One region of the Embleya scabrispora genome, then DNA from elsewhere that is predicted to be linked to it. Evidence: riboswitches for the same ligand, from Rfam matches in the RefSeq annotation. Region 1 holds a riboswitch; each other region holds the start of a gene.
The links. A riboswitch is a leader RNA that binds a small molecule or an ion and turns the genes downstream of it on or off. The one in region 1 is predicted to bind cobalamin.
Positions count from the first base shown of each region.

Region 1 (7,551 bases):
TGTCGCTCGCGTAGCACGTGTCGATCCAGGCGCGGCGCTCGGCGAGTTCGCCCGAGGGCGCCGGGTCTGCGAAGCGGCCGAGGACGTCGGCCGGCGTCCCGGTGGCCAACGCCTCGATCACCGCGTCCAGGCGGTGCGAGGGCACGAAGTGGTCGGCGAGGCCGCAGGCGATCGCGTCGCCCGCGCTGATCGCGGAGCCCGTCAGCGCCAGGTGCGTACCCGACTCGCCGGGGGCTCGGGCGAGCAGGTGGGTGCCGCCGACGTCGGGGACGAAGCCGATGCCGGTCTCGGGCATCGCGATCGTCGAGCGCTCGGTGACGATGCGCACCTTCCCATGCGCGGAGATGCCGACACCGCCGCCCATCACGATGCCGTCCATGACGGCGACGTAGGCCTTGGGATAGCGGGCGATGCGGGCGTTGAGCCGGTATTCGTCGCGCCAGAAGTCAAGGCTCGCGGTGCCGCCGGAGACGGCGTCGGCATGGATGGCGCGGATGTCGCCGCCCGCGCACAGGCCGCGCTCGCCCGCGCCGCTGATCACCACCAGCCGTACGCCGTCGTCGTATTCCCACGCGGTCAGCGCCGCGTCGATGCGGCGGACCATGTCGTGGGTGAGCGCGTTGAGCGCCGCGGGCCGGTTGAGCACGATCCGGCCCAGAGCACCCTGCCGGTGGGTCAGTACGGGCTGGTCGTGTTCGGTGGTGGGGGTGGTCATCGGGCCGCTCCGATCAGGGCGCGCGCGACGATCACGCGCATGATCTCGTTGGTTCCTTCGAGGATGCGGTGCACCCGCAGGTCGCGGACGATCTTCTCGATGCCGTAGTCGGCGAGATAGCCGTATCCGCCGTGCAGTTGCAACGCGCGGTCGGCCACCGAGAAGGCGGTATCGGTGGCGAACCGTTTGGCCATCGCGCACAGTTGGGGCGCCCTGGGGTCGTCCTCGTCGAGCGAGGACGCGGCGTGCCACACGAGCGTGCGGGCGGCCTCCAGTTCCGTGGCCATATCGGCGAGTTGGAACCGCAGGGCCGGTGCGTCGATGAGCCGCGCACCGAACGCCTCGCGGTCGGTGAGATGACGCACGGCGGCATCCAGTGCCGCCTGCGCGCCGCCCAGCGAGCAGGCGGCGATACCGATCCGACCGCCGTTGAGGCCGGCCATGGCGATCCTGAAGCCGTCGCCCTCGGCGCCGAGACGATGAGCGGCAGGCACCCGCACGCTCTCCAGGATCACCTGGCGAGTGGGCTGGGCATGCCACCCCATCTTGCGCTCGTTCGGCCCGAAGGACAGCCCGTCGGTGTCGGCCTCCACCACGAAGGCGGAGATCCCGTCGGCGCCGTCCCCGCCGGTGCGCGCCATCACCACGTACACCGCGGACGAGCCGGCGCCGGAGATGAACTGCTTGACCCCGCGCAGGACATAGTCGTCCCCGTCGCGGACCGCGCGGGTGGTCAGGGCTGCGGCGTCCGATCCGGCGCCCGGTTCGGTCAGGCAGTAGCTGGCCAGGTCGCGCATCGAGCACAGACCCGGCAACCAGCGGGAGCGCTGGTGCGGCGTCCCGTGCCGGTCGATCATCGAGGCGACCATGTTGTGGATGGAATAGTAGGCGGCGATGGTCGGGCAACCACCGGCCAGGGCCTCGTAGACGAGTACGGAGTCCAGTCGGCCGAGTCCCGAACCGCCCTCGTCCTCGCGGACGGTGACGCCGCCGAGGCCGAGTTCGGCGCCCTTGCGCAGGACGTCGACGGGGAAGTGTCCGGTGCGGTCCCACTCGATCGCGTGTGGGGCGAGGTGTTCGCGGGCGAAGTCGCGGGTGGTTTCGAGGATGGCGATCTGGTCTACGGTGAGCGCGGTCATCGGTCAGTCCATCGTCGGAATGTCGAAGTTCGCACTCTCGCGCGCGGTCGACGGCCAGCGCGAGGTCACCGTCTTCGTACGGGTGTAGAAGCGGATCGAGTCCGGGCCATGCTGGTTCAGGTCGCCGAATCCGGACCTCTTCCAGCCGCCGAAGGTGTGGTAGGCCACCGGCACCGGGATGGGCACGTTGATGCCGACCATGCCGGTGTTCACCCGGCGGGAGAAGTCGCGGGCGGTGTCGCCGTCGCGGGTGAAGATCGCCACGCCGTTGCCGTACTCGTGCCCGCTCGCCAGCCCCAGCGCGTCCTCGTAGGACGCCGCGCGGACCACGGACAACACCGGGCCGAAGATCTCCTCGCGGTACACCCGCATCGAGGGCGTCACGTTATCGAACAACGACGCGCCGACGAAGTAGCCGTCCTCGTGGCCCGGCACCCGCAGGTCCCGGCCGTCGAGGAGCAGCTTGGCGCCTTCGGCCACACCGATGTCCAGGTAGCCGCGCACCCGGTCGAGTGCGTCCCGGCCCACGAGCGGGCCGAAGTCGGCCTCGGGGTCGTGCGAGGGGCCCACCCGCAGAGTCGCGATCCGGGCGACGAGCTTGTCCACCAGCGCGTCCGCGGTCTCGGCGCCGACGGGAACCGCCACCGAGATGGCCATGCAGCGCTCGCCCGCGGAGCCGTACCCGGCCCCGATCAGGGCCTCGACGACCTGGTCGAGATCGGCGTCCGGCATCACGATCAGGTGGTTCTTGGCGCCGCCGAAGCACTGGGCGCGCTTGCCGTTCGCGGTGGCGGTCGTGTACACGTACTCGGCGATCGCGGTCGAGCCGACAAAGCCGAGCGCCTGGACGCGCGGGTCCTCCAGGAGCGTGTCCACGCTCTCCTTGCCGCCGTGGACCACGTTCAGCACGCCGGGCGGCAGACCGGCTTCCAGGAAAAGCTCGGCCAGGCGCAGCGGCACCGAGGGGTCGCGCTCGGACGGCTTGAGCACGAACGCGTTGCCGCAGGCGATGGCGGGAGCGATCTTCCACAGCGGGATCATCGCGGGGAAGTTGAAGGGGGTGATGCCGGCGACCACGCCGAGCGGTTGGCGCAGCGAGTGCACGTCGATCCCGCTGCCCGCGTTGTCGGTGAATTCCCCCTTGAGCAGGTGTGGGATGCCGGTGGCGAACTCCACGACTTCCAGGCCGCGTTGCAGGTCACCATGGGCGTCCGCGATGGTCTTGCCGTGTTCGGCGGACAGCAGCCGGGCGAGCGATTCGCGTTCGGGCTCGACCAGTTGCAGGAAGCGGGCCAGGACCCGGGCGCGCCGCTGGGGATTCCAGTCGGCCCACTCGGGCTGCGCCCGTTCGGCGTCGGCGATCGCCGTCAAGGTGTCGGCGCGATCCGCGAGAGGAACGCGGGCCTGTACCTGTCCGGTGTTGGGGTCGTACACGTCGCCGAACACGCCGGAGGTGCCAGTGACGTGCTTGCCGCCGATGAAGTGGGAAAGCTCGCGGACCATGAACGACCTGTCTCTCGTCAGGTGCGATCCGGAGGGGGAGGCATGACCGAAGCAGCCGGCTGCGGCGCGGGGGCGCGCGCGTGGTCGGCGACGGCTCGGGTCTACGTCGAAGTGGTCAGGAAATCCTGATGGCTTCGACGCGTGCAGGAACATCCGGGGCAAGGGCGCGGGCCGGTGTCATGCGTGTTTGCTCCATCCTCGTGGACAACACGGATATACCCGCGGCCGGTATCCTGACTTCCGGATCGACACACGCTGCCCGCCTTCCCGGCTTTCGCCAGTGGCGTGGTGCACGACAGCGCACTCCCCGGTCACAGTGGCGGGACCATGCCGGATTCACACCGGCTTCCCTGCACCGCGGACCTTGTAGTTCAGGACGATATAGTCGGACGTCCTAGTAAGTCCAGCGCCCGCGACCGCGAGTACATGTCCGGAACCAACGCCCGTCGCCGCGCGCCGACAACCTGTCGCCGATGCGGCCGCCGACCGCTCGTGGAGCCCCGCCGGCACTCTCGTTCGGCCTGCGCCTTCGCCGCCCCGACTTCCGCTTCGCACGCTCCGGCCTGGTGGATCTGCGCTCCCGGACCGACAGGGCGCCATCGCGTTCATCGGCCACGCCGCCCGATGCCCCTGCCTCGCACCGGGACGGCGAACCAACGCCGGGCGGGGCATAACAACGGACGAGTGAACAGTCGCCGCGAGACCACCCGCCTCGAAGCCGACCGCCGCTGGACCGCAGGCGGCAGGTTGGACCGAACGTGCGCCTCTTGGCCTCCCGCACACAAGGCGGACGGCGTGTCCGCGACGCGCTCGCCCGGGCGTCGCCGATGGAGCCTGTTGGAGCATCCTGCACCGATTCCGGACAGGACGGCCGAGCCGCTGCCCGGATACCGGGCGCGAGCTGCCCATGAACCGGTGGAGCACCTCATAGGGCGACGTGTCTCGACGATGGGCGTGGAACCCCGCGATGCGCGTCCGACCTGGGCGCGTCGGATGCGCGTTGTGTGTCGGCGACGCCGGCCGACACGGAGATGTTCCGGGTCGGCCGGGGGCAAGTGCCCGCGCAGGAGCGCACAGGAGCGCATGGAGAAAGCTCCTCGGAGCCTTCGGCCGCCACCGAAACCGCGGGATCCGGTCGCCGCGACCGCTGCCTCGCTACCCCGCCGCGGCGGCGGCCGGGTGGCAAGTCCGGGAACGCAATTCGGGTTGTCTCCCGAGCGAGTCCTTCGTGCCGCCACACCTGTCGAGAACCGGTGCGATATCGCCGGCGGAGCGGTGGCGGCGCGATGTCAGCGGTTGCGGCCCGGGCTCCACAGCACGTCGCCGCGCCCGCCATCGTTGGCCAACCGCGCGAGGATGAACAGCAGGTCCGACAGACGGTTCAGATATCGGACGCACACCGGGTTCACCGTCGCCGCCTCCCCGCCGGACAACTCCGTGTCCGTGTCGATCAGCGCCCACGCCGAGCGTTCCGCCCGTCGGGCGGCCGTCCGCGCCGTGTGCAGGAGCGCCGCGCCGGGCGTACCGCCCGGCAGTACGAACGACCGCAAGGGCTCGAGTCGTTCGTTGAACGTGTCGCACAGACGCTCGAGGCGGGACACGTCCTCCTCACGGACCCGCAGGCGTTCGTCTCCGTCGCGGATCGGAGCGCACAGGTCCGCGCCGACGTCGAACAGGTCGTGCTGGATGCCTTCCAGGACGTTCCGCAACTCCGCGTCCAGGCAACCCAGTGCCAGCGCCACACCGATGGCGGCGTTGGTCTCGTCGGTGTCGGCATGGGCGACGATCCGTGGATCGGTCTTGCGGACGCGGGAGTTGTCGCCCAACGCGGTCGTGCCCGCGTCTCCCGTGCGAGTGTAGATACGGCTCAGCACCACAGACATGGCGAACCACCGGCCTCTCTCGGGGAAATCCGCCCCGGTTGTGTCGAGGTGGCGACGACGTGAGTCTCCTGGCTCTCGGATCGACACTTCCCCCGGCCTTCCAACCCCGAGGCGGGGCCGTGGCCTCGACGGGAGTCGCTCCCCGATCACAGTGGCGGGACCGCACCGGAATCACACCGGTTTCCTCGGCTTTGCCGTCGCACAGCAGGCCATAGCATGACACGCGGTCCTCGCCGGCACCAGACCAGACCCGGGACCTCCTGCCGCGGGCACCGCACTCCTGCTCGACCGGGGCGGACCACACACGTGCGGCGTCTCCGAATCGGCGCCACCCACCGACACACGGGCCGCGCCGCGCCCGACACCGCTCGGTCGCTACGCCGCTTCCTCAGTGCCCGCCCCCACGCCGACCCCGGTCAAGAGGCGGCGTGTGACTACTATCGGCCGTCATCGGAGTAGATGCTCCCGGGCCGAGGATCGCTCCCCGAAACGTGTGGAGAGCTCGCCAGAGCAAACGCGCACCGCCGTCCCCAAGTCCTTGGCGAGCGACCGGATTCGCTCGAAGCGCCGGGAACACCGTCACGAAACCCGCCTCGGACGCCGACCACCCCTTCGACATGCCACGGTGTCGATCAACCTGTCGCGCGTACTGAGACCGTCGCACCCCAGGTCGGCCTGCAGGCAGGTCCTGAAGCCTCAAGGAGGATTTCCGGGTTCCGCGTCGAGCACACTGATCGCCGCTCGTGTGAGTCGAATCGGTGTCATGTGCGTCGTGGAGCAGGCCGCCAAAGCTTGTGTCGGACACGACGGATGTTGTGAACGAACTGGCATCGGATCGATCGCCAGGGTGCTCAATGCGACCGCGACGGTCCGTCCCGCAGACGATGGCTCTCACCAAGCGCCCTCGCAGGGCGAGAACTTCGCGCTGGTCTCGGCCCGGTACCGACTCCATCCTTCATGTGCAGGCGATCTTGTTGGCCGGAAAGAGAGTTCCTTCCAGAGCGAGCGATCCGTAGAGTGCGGGATCTGCAGGTCTGACCAGTCGACGTTCCGATTCCGGGCGTCTCCATCTGTCTCGATCGTCTTGTGCGACGACCCGCAGCAGTTCCGACGACGGGGGAAGTCCGGTGTGAATCCGGCGCTGACCCGCAGCGGTGGTCCGTCCCTCCCGACGGCGAGCCCGAATGCCCGTCGCCGGAGTGTTCGTCTCCCATCCCCGTCGTGGTCCGCGGGACGGAGCCCCAGCGACCCGTGCGTCGGGGCGGTGCCGCCGTCGGTGTGCCCGCTCGGCCGCCGGGTCTTCCGGGTTCGCCGTGCCATGGGCCCGGAAAGGCACCGTGATGACTCTCACCCGCCCCGGACGCCGGATCGCCGCGCTGTTCGGCGGACTGGCGCTCGCCGGTACGGCCGCCATGATCCCGTCCACCGCCGCGGCGGCACCGCCGACGACCGACACAACGCCCCAGGCAAACGTGTCCATACTCTCCGGCAACCGCACCCAGGCCGCGGCGGGATGGCTGGCTCGGCAACTCGTCGACGGCGAACGCTTCGAGACCACCTTCGACGGAGTGACCTACCCCGACCAGGGCCTGACCATCGACGCGATCTTCGCGTTCGCCGCCGCCGGGGTCGCCGACGACAACGGGGCCAAGGCCACCACGTGGCTCGCCCGCCCGGAGATCCTGTCCGGCTACATCGGCGACGGCACCACCAACGCCTACGCCGGAGCCACCGCCAAGACCCTCCTCGCCGCCGAGGTACGCGGTGTCGACCCCACCTCGTTCGGCGGCGTGGACCTGCCGACCCGGCTGCGCTCGTTGCAACAGCCCTCCGGGCGCTTCACCGACACCTCGCCATGGGGCGACTACAGCAACGCCTTCAGCCAGTCCCTCGCACTCCTCGCGCTGGATCGCACTCCAGCCGGCGCCCCCGCCGCCGCGGTGGACTTCCTGGCCGACGCACACTGCGCCGACGGCGGATTCCCCCTCAACTACGGTTTGTCCACCTGCACCAGCGACGCCGACTCGACCGCGATCAGCGTGCAGGCGCTGGCCGCCACCGGGCGCCACCAGGAAGCGGCCGCCGGCCTGAACTGGCTCGCCTCACACCGGCTTTCCGACGGCGGCTTCGGTACGGTGGGCGCCACCACCTCGAACGCCAACAGCACCGGCCTGGCCGCCCAGGCCCTGCTCTCGTCCTGGCGCGTGATACCGGGCCTGACCGCCCGGCACTTCCTGACCGAACGTCAGGTCGGCTGCTCGGCATCCACGGCCACGCGAGGCGCGATCGCCTACGACACCGGCGGGTACAA
Region 1 is NZ_MWQN01000001.1:6,211,334-6,218,884, reverse strand. It holds gene B4N89_RS27115 (enoyl-CoA hydratase/isomerase family protein) at 1-715, opposite strand, end outside; gene B4N89_RS27110 (acyl-CoA dehydrogenase family protein) at 712-1,854, opposite strand; gene B4N89_RS27105 (CoA-acylating methylmalonate-semialdehyde dehydrogenase) at 1,858-3,357, opposite strand; cobalamin riboswitch at 3,564-3,732, opposite strand; gene B4N89_RS27100 (cob(I)yrinic acid a,c-diamide adenosyltransferase) at 4,647-5,240, opposite strand; cobalamin riboswitch at 5,289-5,460, opposite strand; cobalamin riboswitch at 6,316-6,450, shown strand; gene B4N89_RS27095 (terpene cyclase/mutase family protein) at 6,581-7,551, shown strand, end outside.

Region 2 (7,551 bases), on a different contig from region 1:
GGGCGAACACGCTCCGTAGTCGGCCTTCACGGGGGCTCCTCCTCGGCTCCACCCGCGGCTCCACCCGATGTTCCACCCGTGGGTCCAGGTGCGGGAAAGGCGACGGCGACAGTCTGGGGACATGAACACCACGGACTGGATCACCGACATCATCCTCGTTCTCATCGTCTTCCGGCAGATGCGGGAAGAGCGACTGGACCGCAAGACCTTCCTCATCCCCCTGGGGATCGTGGCCTTCGTAGGGTTCAAGTACCTCCACACGATCCCCACCGCAGGCAACGACACGGTGCTCATCGGCACGTTGGTGGCGATCGGCGCGGCGCTCGGCGTGGCGGGTGGCGTCTTCACCCGGATCCGCTCCGCCGGCGGGCATCTGCTGATCAAGGCCGGCGCCGTCTCGGCGGTGTTGTGGGTGCTGGGCATGGGGGCGCGGATGGGCTTCCAGGTATGGGTCGACCACGGCGGTGCCGACCACGTCGCCCGCTTCAGCCTCGACCACGACATCACCTCGGGTCGGGCATGGGTCGCGGCGTTCGTGCTGATGGCGGTGACCGAGGTCGTCACGCGGGTGGCCACGATCTTCGTACGGAGCCGGATGGTGGCCGCCCGGCAACCGGTGACCGCGGTGGCGCGTCCCGTGTCGTCCCTCGACCACGCGCTCTGACCATGGGATATGGTCGCGCCGTGCCCGTATCCGAGAGTGTTCCCGTCCCCGGGTCGGCCCGGGGACGGGAGTCCGGCCCGCGAGCGACGGCACGCCACGATCCCCGGGTGCAGTGGGTCGTCAGCCTCGGCGTCATCGCCGTGGGCATCGCGACGATCCGCCCGGTGGGCTCCAGCGGTCGCGGTCTGGCCGTCGTCGTCCTCATCGCGCTCAACTCCCTGTTCCTGCTGGGCCGCAACGTCCCCGAGGACAGGGTCCCCCCACGCGTGGGCGTGGTATGGATGGTGCTGGGCCTCGTGGCGGCGGCCGCCCTGGTCGGCACCGCCCGCGGCGGTACGAGCTATCTGTTCGCGTACTTCCTCGTCGGCCACATCGGCTACCGCCTGCCGCTTGCGCAGGCGGCCCCGCTCGCGGTGCTGGGCGGGCTGCTCTGCGGTGGCGTGCTGTACCTGCATCTCGGCCCGGGCCACGAGGCGTTGCCCTGGGGCCTGGGATTGTCCACCACCCTGCCGGTGGTGATGGGGATCATCAGCCGCAGTCGACAGCGGGCGGTGGAGGCCGTGATCGAATCCGCCGAATCCGCCGAGCGCGCCGCCCGCGCCGAGGCCCGCACGGCCGCACTGGCCGAGCGCAGCCGGATCGCCCGGGACGTGCACGACGTCCTCGCACACTCGCTGGCCGGCATCAACATGCAACTCGAACTCGTCGACGCCCTCCTCGACACGGGCGACCTGGCCAAGGTTCGCGAAGCCAACGACAAGGCGCACAGTCTGGTGAAAGAGAGCCTGAAGCAGGCCCAATGGACCGTCCACGCGCTGCGCGAGGACGCGCTGCCGCTCATGGCGAGCCTGACCGCCATGGTCGAGTCGTCGGGCCACCGGGACGCGCTCACCGTCGGCGGCACCGTACGCGAACCACCCGCCCGGACGGTCCAGCACCTGCTGCGGATCGCCCAGGAGGCGCTGACCAACGCCGCCCGGCACGCCCCCGGCGGCGATGTGCGGGTGGAGGTGACGTTCGCAGCCGCGTCGATCACACTGCGGATCCGCAACGGCCCCGCCACCTTGGAGGCGGCCGGGCCCGGCGGCGGCATGGGACTGATCGGCATGCGCGAACGCATCGCCATGGTGGACGGAACCCTCACGGCCGGACCGATCACCGAAGGACCGGAACGAGGCGGCTGGCAGGTGGAGGCGGTGATCCCGGAATGAACGACACCACAGGGCACGACCCGCGATCGGCCGACGCGACCCGGCGGCTGCGGGTGGTGGTGGCCGACGACCAGGCCGCCATCCGCGAACCGCTGGCGGCCGTGCTCGCGCTCGCCGAGGACATAGACGTCGTCGCGGCCGCCGCGGACGGGGACGAGGTGCTCGCCGCCGCGGCCGCGGGCCCGGTGGACGTGGTGCTCATGGACCTGCGCATGCCCCGGACCGACGGCATCGAGGCGACCCGGCGACTGACCGAGGAACACCCCGGGGTGGCCGTCGTCGTCCTGACCACCTTCGCCGACGACGACTCGATCCTGGCCGCGCTGAGCGCGGGTGCGCGCGGCTACCTGACCAAGAACGCGGGCCGCCAGGACATCGTCCGCGCGATCCGGGCCGCCGCCGCGGGCCAGTCCGTGCTCGACCGCGAGGTCCAGGACCGGCTGCTCGCCACCGTCCGCACCCGGGCCACGACGCCGAAAGACAACCTCCCCGACGACATAACACCCCGTGAACGCGAAGTCCTCGCGCTCATCGGCCAAGGCCTGCCCAACCGGGCCATCGCCGAGAAACTCTTCATCAGCGAGGCCACCGTCAAGACCCACATCAACAACCTTTTCGCCAAAGCCGGCATTCGCGACCGCGCCGACGCGGTGCGCCGAGCCATCGCGGCGGGTCTGTAACGCGGTTCCGGCTCCGGCCGCCGCGTCGAGCGCCGGCGAGACGCGACGAGCGGTTTGGTAGCCTGTGGCCGCCGTGGTGTACGGGAAGCCGGTCGAATGCCGGCGCGGCCCTCGCCACTGTAGCCGCGGAGTTCCGCAGCCCTCGCCGACCGCTCCCCAGGCGGTCGGGGTCACTGGATGGATCGGGAACGAGCCAACCGGGAAGGCCGGCCGCGGAGCGTCGATGCGGAAGCCAGGAGACCGGCCACGGCGCGACATGTTCCACGAGGGTTGGAGAACACATGCCCCGCGCTGCCCTGCGCCCGTTTCGAGCCGAACGTTCCATACCTCCGGCGGGCGCCCCGCACTCCGTGCGCCCCATACGCTCCACCCGCTCCGGTCTCGCCGCCGTGGCGCTCCTGCTCGTCGGCGCGCTCGGCGCCTGCACGGGCGCGCCCGAGGCCGACAAGCCCGTCGCGGCGGCGGGGAGCAGCCACCCGACACCGGTGAGCGTGAACAGGTGCGGCGTCACCACCACCGTGACGGCACCGCCGGCCCGGCTGGTCACCCTCAACCAGGGCGCCACCGAAGTCGCCCTGGCCCTCGACCTGCAGACCCGGATGGCCGGAACGGCGTACCTCGACGACGCGGTCCCGGCGCGATGGAAGACGGCCTACGACACCGTCCCGGTGCTCTCCGAGAAGTACCCGTCCAAGGAGAAACTCCTCGCGGCGCGCCCGGACTTCCTCTACGCCTCCTACTCCAGCGCGTTCACCGACAAGGTGGCGGGCACGCGGGACGAACTGGGTTCCCAGGGCATCACCACCTACCTGTCGCCGCTGGGTTGCGCCGACGGCAAGCAGTCGGCGTCGCCCTCCTTCCAGGCGGTATGGGACGAACTGGGCGATGTCGCCGAGCTGTTCGGCGTCGCACCGCGTGCCGCCGCCATCCGGGACACGCAGCAGCGGCAACTGGCCGAAGTCACCGCCAAGTCGACGGGCAAGGGCCTGAAGGTGCTCTGGTACGACTCGGATACCAAGACCCCCTACGTCGGCGCGGGCCACGGCGGACCCCAGCTCGTGCTCGACGCCGTCGGCGCCCGCAACGTCTTCGACACGCTGCCCGGTGGCTGGAAGAGCACGAGTTGGGAGCAGGTGGTCGCGGCGGACCCGGACGCCATCGTGCTCGCGGACGCCGGGTGGGACACCGCACAATCCAAGATCGACTATCTCGAACACGACCCCGTGCTGAGCAAGCTCAAGGCCGTCCAACGCCGTGCGTACGTGGTCGTGCCGTTCTCCGAGTCGACCCCCGGCGTGCAACTCGCCGACGGTGCCGTCCGGGTCTCGGCCGGCCTGGGCAACCTGACTCCGCGTCCGTGACCGCTCGTCCCGCCGCACGACTCGCCGGCGCGAGTCGTGCGGCGGTGGCCCTGGCCGTCGCCGCAGTGCTGCTGCTGTCCACCGTTGTGCTCGGCCTCGCCGTGGGATCGGTGCACGAGCCGCCGCACGTCGTGGCCGACGTGGTGCTGCGCCGACTGGGCCTCGGTGGCTCCGACGTCACGCCGTTGGACGATCAGATCGTCTGGCAACTTCGGCTGCCGCGCGTCCTGGGGGCCGCCGCGACCGGCGCGGGACTCGCGGTGTGCGGGGCCGTGTTGCAGACCCTGACCGGCAACGACCTGGCCGACCCCTACCTGCTCGGGATCTCCAACGGCGCCGCCGTCGGCGCGGTCACCGTGATCGTCCTCGGTGTAGGGGTCTCCGGCACCGCGGGAATCGGCGCGCTCCCGGCCGCCGCCTTCGTCGGTGCCCTGCTCGCCGTCCTCGTCGTGCTGACCCTGGCCGGGGCGCACAGCCGGACCCTGCCGGCCTCGCGAACCGTGCTGGCCGGCATCGCGGTGGGGCAGTTGTGCGGCGCGTACACCTCGTTCGTCGTGCTCGTCCTCGGCGACCGCAACGCCGCTCGCGGCGTCATGGAGTGGACGCTGGGTTCGGTGGCCGGGGTGCGGTGGAACACGGCCGTCTTCCTGGTCGCGGTGGCCGTCCTCGGCACGGTGGCGATGGGCGCGGCCGCCCGGGACCTCGACGCGTTCGCGTTCGGCGAGACCGCGGCCCGTTCCGTCGGCGTGCACGTCGAACGGACCCGCTGGGCCCTGATCGCCGCGGCGGCGCTGGTGACCGCGTGTCTGGTGGCCAATACCGGCGTCATCGGGTTCGTGGGTCTGGTCGTGCCGCACGTGGTCCGCCTGGTGTGCGGTCCGCGCCACGCCCTCCTGCTGCCGATGTCCGCACTCGTGGGCGCGTCGCTGCTCGTGGGCAGCGACATCGTGGCGCGCTCGGTGCTCCCGGAGCAGGAGATCCCCGTCGGCGTCGTCACCGCCGGGCTCGGAGCGCCGTTCTTCGCATGGTTGTTGTGGCGCCAGGCGGCAGGCAGGTCGGCCGGGGGGAGTCGGTCGTGATCAACGCGAACCGGGCGGGGCCGGCCGCCGAGAACGTAGGCGTGCGCGTCGACGGCGCCACATTGTTGACGGACGTGACGGTCGGCTTCGCCCTCGGCCGGGTGACGGGCCTGCTCGGGCCGAACGGTGCCGGCAAGACGACGCTGCTACGGGTCCTGGCCGGTCTGCGCCGGCCGCAGACGGGCCGAGTCCTCCTCGACGGCGACGACCTGTACGGCCTCACGGCCCGCCGACGCGCGCGCAGGGTGGCCTTCATGGAGCAGCAGGCCGACACCGCGCTGCCGCTGACGGCCCGCCAGGTCATCGATCTGGGGCGCACGCCGCACCGCGGCCGGTGGCCCGTGCTGCCGGGCCTCGCGAGCGCCCACGAGGATGCCGTGCTCGCCGAGGCCGCCTCCGCCACCGATGTCGGCGCGCTGCTCGACAGGACCTGGTCGTCCCTGTCCGGCGGCGAGCGCCAGCGCGTGCAACTCGCGCGCGCCCTGGTCCAGGAACCGGAGGTGCTGCTGCTGGACGAGCCCACCAACCACCTCGACCTGCGCTACCAACTCGGCTTCCTCGAAACCGTGCGCGGGCTCGGCATCACCACCGTCGCGGCCCTGCACGACCTCGAACTCGCCGCCGCCTACTGCGACGACGTCGCCGTGCTGCTCGACGGCCGACTGGTGGCGCATGGGCCCGTCGCCGAAGTGCTCACCTCCGCCACGATCGCGCGCGTCTACGGCGTCGACGCGACCGTGGAGCGCCATCCCCTGCATTCCCGACCGCACATTCGATGGAACGGCTTGCTTACCGAAGGGGTCGAGTCATGAGTGGAGAAGGTGCGCGAGCCCTCGACGGGCCTGTCGCGGGCGGTGTGACGGTCCTGGTCGGGATGTCCGTCACGGAGGCCGATCGGCGGGCCGAACTGCTCGCGGCCGCCGTGCCGTCGGGCGCCACGACGGCGTTCCTGCAGCAGGGCGAGCCGTCCCTGTCGGCCGAGTTGACCAGGCTGGCCGACGCGGGCGCGCAGGCCGTCGTCCTGATCGGGGTCCGCCTGGGGGCATCCGGCCCCGGACACTCCTGGCTGCGGCGGATCGCGGCGTACTGGTGGCGCGAGCGCACCGGCCATCGTCCCGCGCTGCTGGTTGCCACGCGGCTCGCCGAATCCGCGGACGCGGTGGCCGAGGTTGCGACGACCGTCAAACCGATCACCGGGGAGGAACCCGGTCTCACCTCTCCGGCCTGGGAGGAGGTCACCACCCACCGGCACCAGGTGATGGTGTGCCGCGGACCGCGCTGCACGGCCAAGGGCGCGGACGACACCCAGGTTGCGCTGATCCGCCGACTCACGGAGCACGGGCTCGGCGACGACGACGTCCTCGTCACGCAGACGGGGTGCCAGTTCCCCTGCAACCAGGCCCCCGTGATCAGCGTGCAGCCCGACGACGTCTGGTACGGGCACGTGGACCCGGCGACGATCGGCGCGATCGTGGCCGACCACCTGATCGGCGGCCGGCCGATCACGACGCATCGCCTCCCGCGGCACAGGAAGGAACCGGCGAACCGGTCGGAGGACTGACCCGCCCGCGACCCGTCGACGAGCACCGTCCCGTGCTCGACGACAGCGCCCGCCACGCGAGGCGGAGCGAGGGACGGCAGCCGAAGAGCGACGTCGGTACCGAGCAGGATTCGAGAAGCCCCGGCCGCCGTGCTGCCCCTAGCGTGATGGTCATGGCAACCGCGGGGCATCCGGGCCACAGTCCGGATGCCCCGCGGGTACACATCCACTGTGCAAGGGGCAAGTCATGAAGGCGCACGTCAGCTCGATTCTTCTCGGTGTCCGTGACATGGACCGGGCCAAGGAGTTCTACACCGAAGGGCTCGGTTGGAAGATCGAGAACGACTACGGCATCTCGGTGTTCTTCGCATCGGACGGCGCGTCGCCGGTCGGGTTCTACGCTCGCGAGGGCCTGGCCGGCCAGGTGGGCACGGACCCGGAGGGCAGCGGCTTCAGCGGGCTGGTTCTGACCTACGTCGTCCGCAGCGAGGCACGCGTCGACGAGATCATGGCGGAGGCCCGCAAGGCCGGCGCCACGATCCTCAACCCCGCCGGTGCTCTCCCGTGGGGCGGCTACGGCGGCACCTTCGCCGACCCGGACGGCTACATCTGGAGTCTCGGCTACAGCGCCCAGGGAACCGACCAGCCCTACGCCGAGTAGTCGCGACCGCCGGCCGCACCGGCGTCCGGGGCTGCGCGGCACACGCCGCGCCGCCCCGGGCCCCGAGCCGCCCCGGTTCGACACCCGAGCGTCCGCCGGTCCGCCCGCCGCGGGCGGTCGTCGCGATTGACGGTCGTCGTCCATCGACGCGGGCCCCGGGCCGGGAACCTGCGATGATCCCGCTGTGAGTCTGACCATCGACATCGCCGGAGTGCCGCCCGAGCGCCTGCTGTTCGCGCTCTCGCCCCTCGCGGAGCCGACCGCGACGTTGCACGTGCTCGCCGAGCCCGCGCACCACCCGGCACACCGCGTCCGGGCGGCCGAGACCCGGTCGGCGCTGCGGCCGGAGCCGGCC
Region 2 is NZ_MWQN01000004.1:393,797-401,347, reverse strand. It holds gene B4N89_RS42265 (hypothetical protein) at 122-664, shown strand; gene B4N89_RS42260 (sensor histidine kinase) at 667-1,875, shown strand; gene B4N89_RS42255 (response regulator transcription factor) at 1,872-2,555, shown strand; cobalamin riboswitch at 2,604-2,818, shown strand; gene B4N89_RS48435 (ABC transporter substrate-binding protein) at 2,837-3,916, shown strand; gene B4N89_RS42250 (FecCD family ABC transporter permease) at 3,913-4,995, shown strand; gene B4N89_RS42245 (ABC transporter ATP-binding protein) at 4,992-5,807, shown strand; gene B4N89_RS42240 ((2Fe-2S) ferredoxin domain-containing protein) at 5,804-6,556, shown strand; gene B4N89_RS42235 (VOC family protein) at 6,783-7,196, shown strand; partial or broken gene B4N89_RS42230 (DUF5937 family protein) at 7,381-7,551, shown strand, end outside.
Region 2: linked by a shared signal. The riboswitch ahead of B4N89_RS48435 (ABC transporter substrate-binding protein) and the one ahead of B4N89_RS27100 (cob(I)yrinic acid a,c-diamide adenosyltransferase) in region 1 are both predicted to bind cobalamin.

Region 3 (7,551 bases), 490 kb from region 1:
GCGCGGCGGACGCCTGCGCGGGCACGGTCGCCTGCTGGATGCGCGTCGCGGGGCGCGAGCGCAGGTAGTACGTGGTCTTGAGACCGGTGGACCACGCGTAGCGGTACATCGAGGACAGCTTGCCGATGGTCGGGTCGGCCATGAACAGGTTCAGCGACTGCGACTGGTCGATGTACGGCGAGCGGGCCGCCGCCAGGTCGATCAGCGCGCGCTGCGGCAGCTCCCACGCGGTGCGGTACAACTCCCGTACGTCTTCCGGCAGTTCGGCGATGCCCTGGACCGAGCCCTCGGCGCGCTTGATCCGGTCGCGCACCTCGGGGGTCCACAGGCCGCGGGCCTTGAGCTCGCGCACCAGGTAGCCGTTGATCTGCAGGAACTCGCCGGACAGCGTCTCGCGCTTGAACAGGTTGGACACCTGCGGCTCGATGCACTCGTAGGCGCCCGCGATGGAGGCGATGGTCGCGGTCGGCGCGATCGCCACGAGCAGCGAGTTGCGCAGCCCGTGCTCGGCCACGCGGGTGCGCAGCGCGTCCCAGCGCTTGGTCTGCGTCGGGTACACGCCCTCCCACAGGTCCGGCTGGAGCCGGCCGCGCGCCGCGTGCGTCTGGGCGTAGGCCGGGTGCGGGCCGTGTACCTCGGCGAGCGCCGAGGAGGTCTCCAGCGCGGTGAGGTAGATCTCCTCGGAGATGAGCGTGGACAACTCGCGTGCCTCGGCCGAGTCGAACGGCAGGCCGAGCGTGAAGAACACGTCCTGCAGGCCCATCAGTCCCAGGCCCACCGGGCGCCAGCGCGGGTTGGACGCGGCGGCCTGGTCGGTCGGGTAGTAGTTGATGTCGATCACGCGGTCGAGGAAGATCACCGCGGTGCGCACCGTGGCGCGCAGCTTGTCCCAGTCCATGCCCTCGCCGGGGACCACGTGCGCGCCGAGGTTGACCGAGCCGAGGTTGCATACGGCGGTCTCGCCGTCGCTGGTGACCTCCAGGATCTCGGTGCACAGGTTGGACAGGTGCACCACGTTGCCCGGCTCGGCGGCCTGGTTGCAGGTCCGGTTGGCGGCGTCCTTGAAGGTCATCCAGCCGTTGCCGGTCTGCGCGAGGGTGCGCATCATCCGGGCGTACAGGTCGCGGGCGGGCATCTGCCGGACGAACCGGCCGTCGCGCTCGGCGGCTTCGTACACCTTGTCGAACTCGGCGCCCCACAGGTCGGGCAGCTCCGGCAGCTCGTTCGGGTCGAACAGCGACCAGACGCCGTCCTCCTCGACGCGCCGCATGAACAGGTCCGGCACCCAGTTGGCCAGGTTGAGGTTGTGCGCGCGACGCGCGTCCTCGCCGGTGTTCTCGCGCAGTTCGAGGAACTCCAGGATGTCGGGGTGCCAGGTCTCCAGGTACACGCAGGCCGCGCCCTTGCGCCGGCCGCCCTGGTTGACCGCCGCCACCGACGAGTCGAGGGTCTTCAGCCACGGCACGATGCCGTTGGAGTGCCCGTTGGTGCCCCGGATCAGCGAGCCGCGCGAGCGCACCCGCGACCAGGCCACGCCGATGCCGCCGGCGAACTTCGACAGCCGGGCGATCCGCCCGTACATGTCGTAGATCGACTCCAGCTCGTCCTTGGGCGAGTCGAGCAGGTAGCACGAGGACATCTGGGTGTGCACGGTGCCGGAGTTGAACAACGTCGGGGAGCTGGGCAGGTAGGCCAGCGAGGACATCAGCCGGTAGAAGCCGATGGCCTCGCCGGGCTCCTTGGACAGGCCGCACGCCACGCGCAGCAGGAAGTGCTGCGGGGTCTCGACCACCTTGCGCGAGACGGGGTGGCGCAGCAGGTAGCGGTCGTAGACGGTGCGCAGGCCGAAGTACTCGAAGCGGCGGTCGCCGTCGGCGTCGACGGCGGCGTCCAGCTCGGCGGCGTGCGCGGCGACGAACGCCGCGGTCTCCGCGCCGATGACGCCCTCGCGGTGACCGAGCGCGATGCCGGCGCTGAAGGAGGCGACGCCTGCCTCGGCGGCCTCGTCGGCGATCCGGCCGGCCAGCAGGCGCGCGGCGAGCCGCGAGTAGGCGGGCTCCTCGGCGATCAGCTCGGCGGCGGTGCGCACGGCCAGGTCGGCCGCCGCGCCGCGGTCCGCGCCCTCGTTCAGACCCGCGACGACCCGGCGGACGACCCGATCCGGATCGACCTCCGGCAGATCGCGCGCCTGGGTGCGCACCAGGGTGGCAAGGCGGTCCTCGGGGCTCTCGTCGACCCGCATCCGGGTCGCGCCCACGCTGTCCACAACGGTCACGTGCTCTCTCCTCGCGAGCTCGTACGTACAGGTGACCCCACGCCCGAAGGCGTGGGCAGCCGGCAGGTATTCGGACTCGCGGGCATGCCGGGGCACCGCCGGGCACGGCGTGTGCTCGGTGGTCCGCGAAGTGCCTAGTGGCCGTCGCTTCCCGTACGCCCTTCGGCGTCCGGCGCTCTATGACGACTTTTGTTCCCGCTCACCGCTGCGGGGGCAGTTCCGGCCTCGCACCGGATTCCCTCTTGCCTCGCCTTCCCGGAAACTTCGGTCGGGCGAACCAGCTGCGTCGCAGAGCATATATGTAGTGGCGGGGTGGTCGTCGCACCCCCAGGTGTTGTGTCGCGTCCCGATTCCCGGCGTGTCACGGTTCGCCGGAGACGTGCCCGGATGGTACGGCCGGCGAGCAATGCGACGCGCGTCGAGCGCCCCGAACACCCGCGCTCCCGGCGGCCGTCCGGGCCCACCGGCCCTGCGCGGGCTGCGCGGAACGGGCACGGGGGCGGCGAGTGCGCGGCGGGGACCGGACCGGATCTACGGCGGATGGCGCGTCGGCCGGCGCGCCGATCGGCCGGCAAATCCCTTCCTCGCCGGGCGTGTCGAAGGACGCGTGACAAGAAGCACATCGCGTCGCGGCCGGGCCGGATGCGCGGGGACGAATCGGCGACCCCGGCCTTCGGGTCGGGACGGGCAGGGGCGTCTCCGGGCCCGGATCGAGGAGCCGGCTGCCGGGTGCGCGGCCTCGACGCGGGCGGGCGTGCCGCGTCGCCACGGTAGGTCCGTCGGCCGGGGCACCCCCGGACCGGATCGCGCCACGAAGGCGGCTCACGGCCGATGCGTGCGCGGGCCCACCCGTGAGGCAGGTGCCGGACTCCCCCGCGGTCGCTCCATCTACCGGGCCGCCCCGGGCTCGGACCGTGCCGGGTGGCCGGGTCACGGGCGGCGCGTGCGCGGGCCCGGTCCGGGCGGGCGGGCGTGCCGGGGCGGGCTGCCCTGCGGTCGGTCCGTCGGCCGGGGCACCTCCCGGCCCGAGTCGCGCCATTCGGCGACCAGCGCCTCGTAGACGGGAGTCTCGAACGTCTCGGTGGGCCACGGCCCGAACGGTGCCCGCAGGATCTTCATGCCGATCCAACCGCACGAGGGGGCGCGAAGTAACCACCAACCGAGTGATGCCACTCGGTCGATTGACGGCCCCGCCCCCGGGTCGGGTCGCCGGCGCCGAGCGCCGCCGCACCCGGCGAGCGGCCCGGTGTGGCCCCGCGCGCGGGTCGGACCATGACGCCCCGACCGGGCACCCGACTCGGCCCGGGGCGGGCGCTCGACCCGGACCGGACTCTCGGGTCGGACGCCGCACACCGGCTCCATGCCCCGGTCGACCGGCGGGCGCTCGACCCGGACCGGGCTCTCGGGTCGGACGCCGCACGCCGGCTCCATGCCCCGGTCGACCGGCGGGCGCTCGACCCGGACCGGGCTCTCGGGTCGGACGCCGCACGCCGGCTCCATGCCCCGGTCGACCGGCGGGCGCTCGACCCGGACCGGGCTCTCGGGTCGGGCCGTGCGCACGGCTCAGGCGCCGCGTGGCGGCTGCATACGCGCGCCTCGCCCGCGGATTCCCGCGCCCGGTCGAAGCTCCCGCGACCGACCCACGCCGCGCCTGGCGCCGCCCTCGTGTTCCACACAGCGCTCGGTTGTCCGGGCCACGGCGCCGGACGGCGGGCCGACCCTGGCGCCTTGCGCTTCGGGCAGCGGCTCGTGTTGCTGTGCCGCCCGGCCAACGCGCGGACCGACCCCGGCGCCTTGCGCTTCGGCCGGGCAGCGGCTCGTGTCGCCTGTGCCGCCCGGCCGACGCATGCCCGCACCCGACCCACGCCGCGTTCTACTCGGTCGTGCCCGGTGGTGGGTAGGCGGTGGTGCGGAGGTGGGTGAAGGCCTCGGCCAGGGCTGCGGCCGTCCAGTGGGCGTTCAGGCCGCTGGGGTTGGGGAGTACCCAGATTCCGGTGTCGTCGATCGTCTCCGGTTGGCGGCCGACCACCGCCTTGGGGCGGCCGAAGCCGGTTCGGTATGCGCCGATGCCGAGGACCGCCAACCAGGCCGGTCGGTACCGGCGTACCTTGGCGGTGAGCGCCAGGCCACCGGCCCGATACTCCTCCTTCGTCAACTCGTCGGCGCGCGCGGTGGTTCGGGCCACCACGTTGGTGATGCCGAGGCCGAGCGTGGTCAACTCGCGCTGCGCGGCGGGCTCGATCAGGCGCGGCGTGAAGCCCGAGGCGTACAGGGCCGGCCAGAACCGGTTGCCGGGACGGGCGAAGTGCCGCCCGGTGGCGCCCGACCAAAGCCCGGGGTTGATGCCGCAGAACAACACCCGCAGGTTCGGCGCGATCACATCCGGGATGCTCCGACCGTGCGCGGCGGCCAACTCGTCGGCGGTGGGATTGCGTCCGGGCGGGATCGGCAGCACGATCGACGCGGCGGCATCGGTCTTCGCGCCGGCCCTGCCCGCCTCCGCCTTGCCCGCGTCGGCCTCGGCCGCCCGCGCCCGGTCCGCTTCCGCCTCGTCCCTCCGGCTCACGGCGCCTCCGCGATCAGCGCCGTGCCCACCGACCGGAAGCCGATCCGATCGTATACCCGCGCGACATCCTCGTCCCCCGCGCTCAGGAACACCGTCTCGCTCCCGCTGTCCAGCGCGTGCCGGGCCAACTCCCACGTCACCGCCGCCGCGAGGCCGCTGCGCCGGGCCGCCGGGAGGGTGGCCACGCCGACGATCTCGGTCGTGTCGTGCAGGTGCTGGTAGCTGCCCACGCACAGTGGTCCGGCCGGGCTGTACGCCGCGAACATCACCGTCTCGCCGCTGCGCAACCGCTCGTTGAGGTAGGACAGCAGGCCCGGGTCCTGGCCGAGTGCGATGGTGTCCCGCTCGGCGGGCCCGTCGGAGCCGGGCGCGGTGCCGGGGTTGGCGAAACCGACCGCCGCGACGCTGTGCACGATCGCGAGGTCGGTGGCGTCCGCGCGGATCTGCCGCAGCGTCACCAGGTCCGGCAGACCCGGGCGGGCGGGCGGATGTTCGTCCGGGTCGAGCACCATCAGCGGGTGCTCGTGGACATGCAGTTCGGCCTCGATCGCGGCCGCCCGCAGTGCGGGGGTGGTCTCGTGGACCCATTCGAACGTCTCGGGCACTTTCAACTCTCTCTGCCGCGCCCGCACCGCGCGCACGTCCGCGACGGTGGGCTCGGCGAGGGCGCCGAGCGTGGGTCGGGCATAGTAGGGCCACCCCTCGCCCTCCCGGACGAACAGCGTCAGCGCGCCGATCGCCTCGGTGCGGGTGAACCGGCGGGGCACCGCGTCGTAGAAGATCTCCAGATGCGCGCGCAGTTCCGCGGCGGACTTCGGCATGCGGGTCAGTGTGACACGGCCGTCGGCACCGGTTCGGCCCGGTGTCCGAAGCCCGCTTTCACTCCGAAGCCCGCCTTCAACCGGCCCAGGAGTTCGGACAGGCGCTCGGCGTCCTCGTCCGGCCAGTCGGCCAGCCGCTCGGCGATCACCGCGAGGCAGCTCTCGGTGGCCCGGTCGACCACGGCGCGCCCCTCCGGGGTGAGTCCGAGCAGCACCGACCGGCCGTCGCGCGGGTCCGGGCGGCGGGTCACCCAGCCGTGTTCGACCAGGTGCGCGAGGTGTCGGCTGACCACGGACATGTCCAGGTCCAGGAGTTCGGCCACGCGCCCGGCGCGCAGCGGTTCGGCACCGCGGCCGAGGACGAACAGGACCGCGGAGCCGGGCGGCAGGCTGCCGGGCGGGACGGCCTTGGCGAGGCCGCGGTGTACGCCGACGATGCCTTCCAACTCGGTGAGCAGGTGCCGGCAGGCTTCCCTGGTGGCCATGGCGGCTCGCTCCTTCCTGCGTGCGGGCGGTCGTACGCCCGCGCCGCGGCGAATCTGTTGCGTTCCACAACCATAGAAGAAGTTAGTTGCATTCGACAACTTCTCCGGCCGGTGAATCCGTCTCGCTCGTCCGGCGCCCGGGTACGGTATGCGGCATTCCCGTAGCCGACGGAGGCACCGCCGTGTCCGAATGGCCCACTCGTCGCGTGTTCGACGCACACCTGCACATCGTCGACCCGCGTTTCCCGCTCGTCGCCAACCACGGCTACCTGCCGCCGACCTTCACCACGGCCGACTACCTGGCCCGCGCCGTCCCGCTCGGCGTGACCGGCGGCGCGGTGGTGTCCGGCTCCTTCCAGGGCTTCGACCAGACCTACCTCCTCGACGCGCTGGCCCGACTCGGCCCCGCCTTCGTCGGGGTGACCCAACTGCCGCCCGACGTCCCCGACGGGCGGATCGCCGAGCTGGACGCGGCCGGTGTGCGGGCGATCCGGTTCAACGTCCGGCGCGGCGGCTCGGCGACTCTCGACCACCTGGACCGACTCGCCCGCCGGGTCCACGAGATCGCCGGCTGGCATGCCGAGCTGTACCTCGACGCCCGGGATCTGCCCGACCTGCTGCCGGTGTTGACCGCGCTGCCGAGGGTGAGCATCGACCACCTGGGCCTGTCCCGGGAGGGGCTGCCGCATCTGCTGCGTCTGGTCGAACACGGCGCCCGGGTCAAGGCCACCGGCTTCGGCCGGTTCGACGCGGACGTACCCACGACACTGCGCGCCGTCGCCGCCGTCGACCCGCAGGCCCTCCTCGCCGGCACCGACCTGCCCTCGACCCGCGCGCCCCGCCCCTTCCGGAACGCCGACCTCGACCTGGTCGCCGACACGCTCGGGCCGGACCTGGCCCCCGCCGTCCTGTACGACAACGCACACGCCCTCTACCGCCCGCGCGGGTAGGCGGCGTCCGTCGGGCCGGCGGGCGGGCCCTACTCCCGGGCCGCGAGCGCCCGGACCGTGTCCATGTCGTCCGCCTCCGCGGGCGTCTTGTCCTCCCGGTAGCGCAACACCCGTGCGAAGCGGAGCGCGAGGCCGCCCGGATAGCGGGTGCTGGTCTGCAAGCCGTCGAAGGCGATCTCCACGACGAGTTCGGGTCGCACCCACACGGTCCAGTCGTCCCGACGCACCTCGAGTTCCCGCAACCGCTCGGTCTGCCACGCGAGCAGTTCGTCGGTGAGCCCCTTGAACGTCTTGCCGAGTATCACGAACCCGTCCCCGCCCGGATCCCGCGCGCCCAGGTGCAGATTGCTCAGCGTGCCGCTCCGGCGGCCGTGGCCCCACTCGGCGGCCAGCACCACCAGGTCGAGGGTGTGCCGGGGTTTGACCTTGACCCAGCCGGCGCCGCGCCGACCCG
Region 3 is NZ_MWQN01000001.1:6,702,330-6,709,880, reverse strand. It holds gene B4N89_RS29505 (ribonucleoside-diphosphate reductase subunit alpha) at 1-2,242, opposite strand, end outside; cobalamin riboswitch at 2,320-2,572, opposite strand; gene B4N89_RS29500 (hypothetical protein) at 3,206-3,394, opposite strand; gene mug (G/U mismatch-specific DNA glycosylase) at 4,149-4,721, opposite strand; gene B4N89_RS29490 (GNAT family N-acetyltransferase) at 4,838-5,662, opposite strand; gene B4N89_RS29485 (MarR family winged helix-turn-helix transcriptional regulator) at 5,668-6,147, opposite strand; gene B4N89_RS29480 (amidohydrolase family protein) at 6,354-7,097, shown strand; gene B4N89_RS29475 (ATP-dependent DNA ligase) at 7,127-7,551, opposite strand, start outside.
Region 3: linked by a shared signal. The riboswitch ahead of B4N89_RS29505 (ribonucleoside-diphosphate reductase subunit alpha) and the one ahead of B4N89_RS27100 (cob(I)yrinic acid a,c-diamide adenosyltransferase) in region 1 are both predicted to bind cobalamin.